Regions from separate parts of the Streptomyces sp. NPDC058291 genome, predicted to be linked through region 2. Evidence: riboswitches for the same ligand, from Rfam matches in the RefSeq annotation. Region 2 holds a riboswitch; the other holds the start of a gene.
What was found. Region 2 has a riboswitch for glycine ahead of gcvP (aminomethyl-transferring glycine dehydrogenase). Riboswitches for the same ligand answer to the same signal wherever they lie in the genome.

Region 1 (3,396 bases), on a different contig from region 2:
GGAGCGAAGTTCTCCGAGGCGATCATCTCGAGCGTGGACTGCTGGCGGTTCAGCTCGGCGTCGACCGCGGCGGCGATCTCCGGGTCGAGTTCGTGCAGGGGCGTGTTCAGGACGGACATGCGTCTACGACTCCTCAGCCGGCGGTGTAGGCGGTGTACTCGTCTGCGGTGAGCAGGTCGTCCGGCTCGTCCGTGACGCGTACCTTGAACAGCCATCCGCCCTCGAAGGGGGCGGAGTTCACCAGCGCCGGGTCGTCCACGACGTCCTGGTTGACCTCGGTGATCTCACCGGTGACCGGGGCGTACAGCTCGCTGACCGACTTCGTGGACTCCAGTTCGCCGCAGGACTCGCCCGCGGTCACCGCGTCGCCGACCTCCGGGAGCTGGACGAAGACCACGTCGCCGAGCGCGTTGGCCGCGTGCTCCGTGATGCCGACCGTCGAGACGCCGTCCTCGACGACCGACAGCCACTCGTGCTCCTTGCTGTAGCGCAGCTGCTGGGGGTTGCTCATGGCCTGAATTCTCCTGTACGCGAGGGAGTGCTGATGAAGGGGGGACTGGGGAAGGCGGGCGTGAGCAGCGAAAATGTGCGCAGTCTCACGCGTGGGGGGCGCGGGGACGCGCCCAGTGTCTACTTCTCGCGCCGGTAGAACGGCAGCGCCACGACCTCGTACGGCTCGTGCGCGCCGCGGATGTCCACGCCGACGCCCCCCGTGCCCGGCGTCGCGTGGTCCGCGTCGACGTACGCCATCGCGATCGGCTTGCCGAGGGTGGGGGAGGGGGCGCCGGAGGTGACCTCGCCGATCACCTCGCCGCCGGCGACGACCGCGTACCCGGCGCGCGGGACCCGCCGCCCCTCGGCGACCAGGCCGACGAGGACCCGCGGCGGCTTCTCCCCGGCGCGTTCGGCCGCGGCGGCGAGCGCCTCGCGGCCCACGAAGTCGCCCTCCTTCTGGAACTTCACCACGCGGCCCAGGCCCGCGTCGAAGGGGGTGAGGGAGGTGCTCAGCTCGTGCCCGTACAGCGGCATGCCCGCCTCCAGGCGCAGCGTGTCCCGGCAGGACAGGCCGCAGGGGACCAGCCCGACGCCCTCGCCCGCCTCGGTCAGCGCCTGCCACAGCTCGACGGCGTGCGCCGGCTTCACGAAGAGCTCGAAGCCGTCCTCGCCGGTGTAACCGGTGCGCGCGATGAGCGCGGGGACGCCCGCGACGGTGCCGGGCAGTCCGGCGTAGTACTTGAGTCCGTCCAGGTCGGCGTCGGTCACCGACCTGAGGATGCCGGGGGACAGCGGGCCCTGGACGGCGATCAGCGCGTAGGCGTCGCGGTCGTCGCGGACCTCGGCGTCGAAGCCCGCGGACCGCTCCACGAGCGCGTCGAGCACGACCTGCGCGTTGGAGGCGTTGGCGACGACCATGTACTCGGTCTCGGCCAGTCGGTAGACGATCAGGTCGTCCAGGATGCCGCCGTCGGCCCGGCAGATCATGGTGTAGCGGGCGCGGCCCACGCCCACGGCGGCGAGGTCGCCGACGAGCGCGTGGTTCAGCAGGGCGGCCGCCTGCGGGCCGGTGACCGCGATCTCCCCCATGTGCGAGAGGTCGAAGAGCCCGGCCCTGGTGCGGACGGCCTGGTGCTCGTCGCGCTCGGAGCCGTAGCGCAGGGGCATGTCCCAGCCGGCGAAGTCGGTCATCGTCGCGCCGAGCGAACGGTGCAGGGCGTCGAGCGCGGTGCGGCGCACGGCCGTGGGTTCGGTGGTGCTCATCGGTCGGTCGTCTCCCAGGGGCAACGGGGTCCCTCCCCGCGCGAGGATCCGAGCATGGGGGAGGGCGAGGTCGTTCCTCCCCATCTGTCATCGGAACCTGAGAGGTTCGCCATGATCGCGAAGATCGTGGCTTGCACCTTGGGTGGAGCCGCCCGGGGGCGGCCCGCTTTTCAGATGTGCCTCGCCCGCGCGGTGACTGGGCCTGAGAGATTCAAGGGAGGGACTTGCTCCTTCGGCGCCCCAGCGAAGCTGCTGCTGAGGACTCTCCCGCGCGGATTCGAACGGCCGGTATGCAGTTGGCGCGGCCATCATCGCACGGCCTGCCCCGATCGGGGCAGGCGCGTATCTGTGACCGGCTTGTGTCGCTACGCGCACGAAAACGCGAGGCGCCGCGCATTACCTTCTCTTTACGCTCGACGGGGACGAGGGACACCCGACCCCAGGGGAGGACGATCACGGTGAAGCGGACGACCACGGCGAGGACCACGGCATTCGCGACCGGCCCGGGGATCGCGGTGCCCACGCAGCCCGGCCGGCGGGCCCGGGAGGCGTGCGGCGCACAGCCCGCGCCCGTCGTCCGCGACCTGCGCGAGCGAGCCGGCCGCAGCCCGCACGGCCTCCTCTTCGGCCCCCGTGACGTGGTCGTGGTGACCGGCCTGCCCGGCGGCGGCAAGTCCACGCTGATGCGGCGGACCGTGAACGGCGTCCGCGTCGACTCCCAGGACACCCGCGAGCGCTGGGACGCCCGCATGCCCCGCTTCCTGCCCTACGCCCTCTACCGCCCCCTCGTGCGGCTCTCCCACTACGCCGGACTGCGGCGCGTCCTGCGCGGCGGCGAGGGAGTCGTCGTGCACGACTGCGGCACCCAGTCCTGGGTCCGCGGCTGGCTGGCCCGCGAGGCCCGCCGCCGGGGCGGCACGCTCCACCTGCTCCTCCTCGACGTCGGCGCCGACGCCGCTCTGGAGGGCCAGCGCGAGCGCGGCCGGGGCGTCTCGCGCTACGCCTTCCTGCGGCACCGCCGTGCGGCGGCCCGTCTGCTGCGCTCGGTGGAGAGGGGCCGGCTGCCCGCGGGGTGCGGCGCGGCGGTCCTGCTCGACCGGTCCGCGGCCGACGTCCTGCGCCGCATCGGCTTCACGGGCTGAACCGGCCCGCCCGGCACCCGCTAGCCTTTCAGCCACAGCAGCGTGAGCGGTTCTCGGCAGGCGGTAGGCAGATGGACTTCCCCCCGGCGGACTTCCCGACGGATTTCCCGGCGCAGGCACACCCCCATCCGCACGGCGGATGGCCCGGCAACGAGCTGGAGGAGGTGCTCTCCGCCTCCCTCGGCGTGCCCCAGGCCGGCGGCCGGATCGTCGAAGTGCTCGGCCGCAGCTTCGTCTGGGTGCCGCTGCCCGCCGGCGGCGGCCCGCACAGCGGCCCTCTCGACCTGCCCACCATGGAGCTCGACGGCCAGGTCTACGTCCCGGTGTTCAGCTCCGAGGAACAGTTCCGCCAGGTCGTCGGCGCGCACATGTCGTACACGATCGCGCCGGCCGTGGAGTTCGCCCGCGGGCTGCCCCCGCAGGTCGGCATCCTGGTCAACCCCGACGGCGTGGTCGGCGTCCCGCTGCCGCCGCCGGCCGTGGCCGAGCTGTGCCG
Region 2 (3,396 bases):
GCAGGCCAAGCCCGACGGCCTGGTGCTGATCGAGGCGGGTACCGAGCGGGCGATGCTCGGGCCGATGTCGGTGCGCACCCTGCCGGGGGTCGGCCCGGCCACGGGCGACCACCTCAGGCGCGCCGGGATCACCACGGTCGACGAGATCGCCGAGGCCGGTGAGGACGAGCTGGTGCGGCTGCTGGGCAAGGCGCACGGGCACGCCCTGTACGCGATGGCGCTGGCGCGGGACGACCGGCCCGTGGTGGCCGAGCGGGAGACGAAGTCCGTGTCGGTCGAGGACACCTACGACGTGGACATCCATGACCGGGTGCGGGTGGAGCTGGAGGTGCAGCGGCTCGCGGACCGGTGCGTGCGCAGGCTCCGGGAGACCGGTCTGTCGGGGCGGACCATCGTGCTGAAGGTGCGGCGCTACGACTTCTCCACGCTCACCCGGTCCGAGACGCTGCGCGGGCCGACCGACGACCGCGCGGTGGTCCGGGAGGCGGCGGCCAGGCTGCTGGACTCCGTGGACACGACCGGCGGGGTGCGGCTCCTCGGGGTCGGCGTCAGCGGTCTGGCGGACTTCACCCAGGAGGACCTGTTCGCACAGGCCGCGGAGGAGCGTTCGGCCGGGCCGCAGGAGGAGCCCTTGGGGGAGCCCGTCGTCGAGGCGCCGGCGCCGGCCGAGCGCCAGTGGCGACCGGGGCACGACGTGCGCCATGCCGAGCTGGGGCACGGGTGGGTGCAGGGCAGTGGCCTCGGCCGGGTGACGGTGCGTTTCGAGACGCCCGAGTCGGAGCCGGGGCGGGTGCGGACGTTCCGGACCGACGATCCGGGACTGGAGCCCGCGGACCCGCTGCCGCTGGTGCGGCGAAGACCCGACGAGGGCGGCGGAGCGGCGGCCGGTGTGCCGGGCCCTGACGTCGGAGTTCCGGGGTGGGGGACGGGGAACTCCCGGTGAGGTCGATCCGTTACACACAGTGAGCGGCTCGCGATGGTGGGACGGGTCGGAGTGACGGCGTCGGGTGGGCGGCGCCGGCGGAGCAGGGGGAACGGCATGGACGGGCGTGAGGACCGGTTCACCGAACGGGCCGGGGTGTCGCCGGAGCGGGCGGCCGAGAGGGGCTCGGTGACGGACCGGGTCGCCCGGTGGTCCGCGAAGCGGAGCGACGTGGCCGGGCTGCTGCTCGTCGGCTCCTGCGCGCGGGGGGTCGCGCGGCCCGACTCGGACGTCGATCTTCTGCTGTTGTCGACGACGCCCGAGCGGTACGCGGCGGACGACGCGTGGCTGCGGGAGTTGTCGCTGGGCGAGGTGGTGCGGGTGCGGGCCTGGGGGCCGGTCACCGAGTGGCGGCATGTCACGGCGTCCGGGCTGGAGGTGGAGGTGTGCGTCGGATCGACCGCCTGGGCGCGGACCGATCCGGTCGACGCCGGCACGCGAAGAGTCGTCACGGACGGAGCCCGATCGCTGCACGACCCGAGCGGGATGCTGGGGGAGCTGATACGGGCCTGTGCCTGAGGGCTCAGCCGTCGTCCGTGCCCGCCAGCCGGCCGAAGTCGTGGTCGGGCAGCGGGGGAGGGGCGCCCAGGTCGAGGCCGTAGTGGTGGTAGAGCTGGAGTTCCTGTTCCGGGGAGAGGTGGCGGCCCACGCCGAAGTCCGGGGCGTCCTTGATCAGCGCCCGGTCGAAGGGGATCCGCAGGGCGCCTTCGACCAGCTCGCTGGGCTCCAGGGGGACGAAAGCGTCGCGGGAGAACAGGCCCGTGCGTATGGCCGCCCACTCCGGCACGCCCGTCGCGTCGTCGAGGTAGACCTCGTCGACCGTGCCGATCTTGGCGCCGTTACGGTCGAACGCCTTGCGGCCGATCAGGTTGCGCGGATCGATGTCGGTCTGCACGGGCCCTCCACTTGCTCGCAACTCATCCGTTAGCACTACAAAAGAGCACAATGGGACCGACGGCCACTGGAGAGGGTGATGTTGACCTCGCTGGTAGTCTGGCAACGGCTGCTGACCCCGTGCGGGAGAGTCCTCCGAAGAACGTCGGAGGCGCCGAAGGAGCAAATCCTCCCCGGAATCTCTCAGGCTCACGTACCGCACGGACGAGGTCACTCTGGAAAGCAGGGCGGGTACCGACGGCGTCGACGGTCCCCGCTCTCACCGACGGTGAAAGCCGGGCGTCCTCGGGCGGCCGGTGAAGCTCTCAGGTTGAGATGACAGAGGGGGAGGCCGTCCGGGTACCCGCGCCGTGGTGACCCACGAAGGTCGTGTCAGACCAGGAGGCCTCCGTAATGACCGCCCATCGCATTCCGCTCACCGAGCTCGAACAGGGCATCCCCTTCGAGCAGCGCCACATCGGGCCCGATCACGAGGCGCGGGCCAAGATGCTCGCCCACGTGGGGTACGGCTCGCTCGACGAGCTCACCGCCGCCGCCGTCCCGGACGTGATCAAGAACGCCGACGCGCTGGACCTGCCGGGCGCGCGCACCGAGGCCGAGGTGCTGGCCGAGCTGCGCGCGCTGGCCGATCGCAACCAGGTCCTCGACTCGATGATCGGGCTCGGCTACTACGGGACGTTCACGCCGCCCGTCATCCTGCGTAACGTCATGGAGAACCCGGCCTGGTACACGGCCTACACGCCGTACCAGCCGGAGATCTCGCAGGGCCGGCTGGAGGCGCTGCTCAACTTCCAGACCATGGTCGCCGACCTGACGGGGCTGCCCACCTCCGGTGCGTCGCTGCTGGACGAGGGGACGGCCGCCGCTGAGGCGATGGCGCTGTCGCGCCGCATGGGGAAGAACAAGAAGGGCCTCTTCCTCATCGACGCGGACGCGCTGCCGCAGACCATCGCCGTGATCCAGACCCGCGCCGAGCCGACCGGCGTGGAGGTCGTCGTCGCCGACCTGAGCGACGGCATCCCGGCGGACATCGCCGAGCGCGAGATCAACGGCGTGCTGGTGCAGTACCCCGGAGCCTCGGGGGCCGTGCGTGATCTCAAGGCGCTCGTCGACCAGGCGCACGGACTCGGCGCGCTCGTCACCGTCGCGGCGGACCTGCTCGCGCTGACGCTGCTGAAGTCGCCGGGCGAGCTGGGGGCCGACATCGCCGTCGGCACCACGCAGCGGTTCGGGGTGCCCATGGGGTTCGGCGGGCCGCACGCCGGCTACCTGGCCGTCCACGAGAAGTTCGCGCGCAGCCTGCCCGGGCGGCTCGTGGGCGTGTCCGTCGACGCGGACGGGCACAAGGCCTACCGGCTCGCCCTGCAGACGCGTGAGCAGCACATCCGGCGCGAGAAGGCCACCAGTAACATCTGCACGGCGCAGGTGCTGCTCGCGGTGATGGCCGGGATGTACGCCGTCTACCACGGGCCCGACGGACTGCGGGCGATCGCCCGGCGCACGCACCGCTACGCCACTCT

Region 1: another riboswitch for glycine. It lies ahead of gcvT (glycine cleavage system aminomethyltransferase GcvT); the one in region 2 lies ahead of gcvP (aminomethyl-transferring glycine dehydrogenase).

The regions. Positions count from the first base shown of each region.
Region 1 is NZ_JBHVYK010000025.1:77,678-81,073, forward strand. It holds gene glyA (serine hydroxymethyltransferase) at 1-119, opposite strand, end outside; gene gcvH (glycine cleavage system protein GcvH) at 134-511, opposite strand; gene gcvT (glycine cleavage system aminomethyltransferase GcvT) at 631-1,758, opposite strand; glycine riboswitch at 1,939-2,038, opposite strand; gene ACFVYK_RS15710 (AAA family ATPase) at 2,217-2,900, shown strand; gene ACFVYK_RS15715 (enhanced serine sensitivity protein SseB) at 2,972-3,396, shown strand, end outside.
Region 2 is NZ_JBHVYK010000019.1:9,559-12,954, forward strand. It holds gene ACFVYK_RS12420 (DNA polymerase IV) at 1-943, shown strand, start outside; gene ACFVYK_RS12425 (nucleotidyltransferase domain-containing protein) at 1,040-1,501, shown strand; gene ACFVYK_RS12430 (PRC-barrel domain-containing protein) at 1,506-1,877, opposite strand; glycine riboswitch at 1,990-2,085, shown strand; gene gcvP (aminomethyl-transferring glycine dehydrogenase) at 2,270-3,396, shown strand, end outside.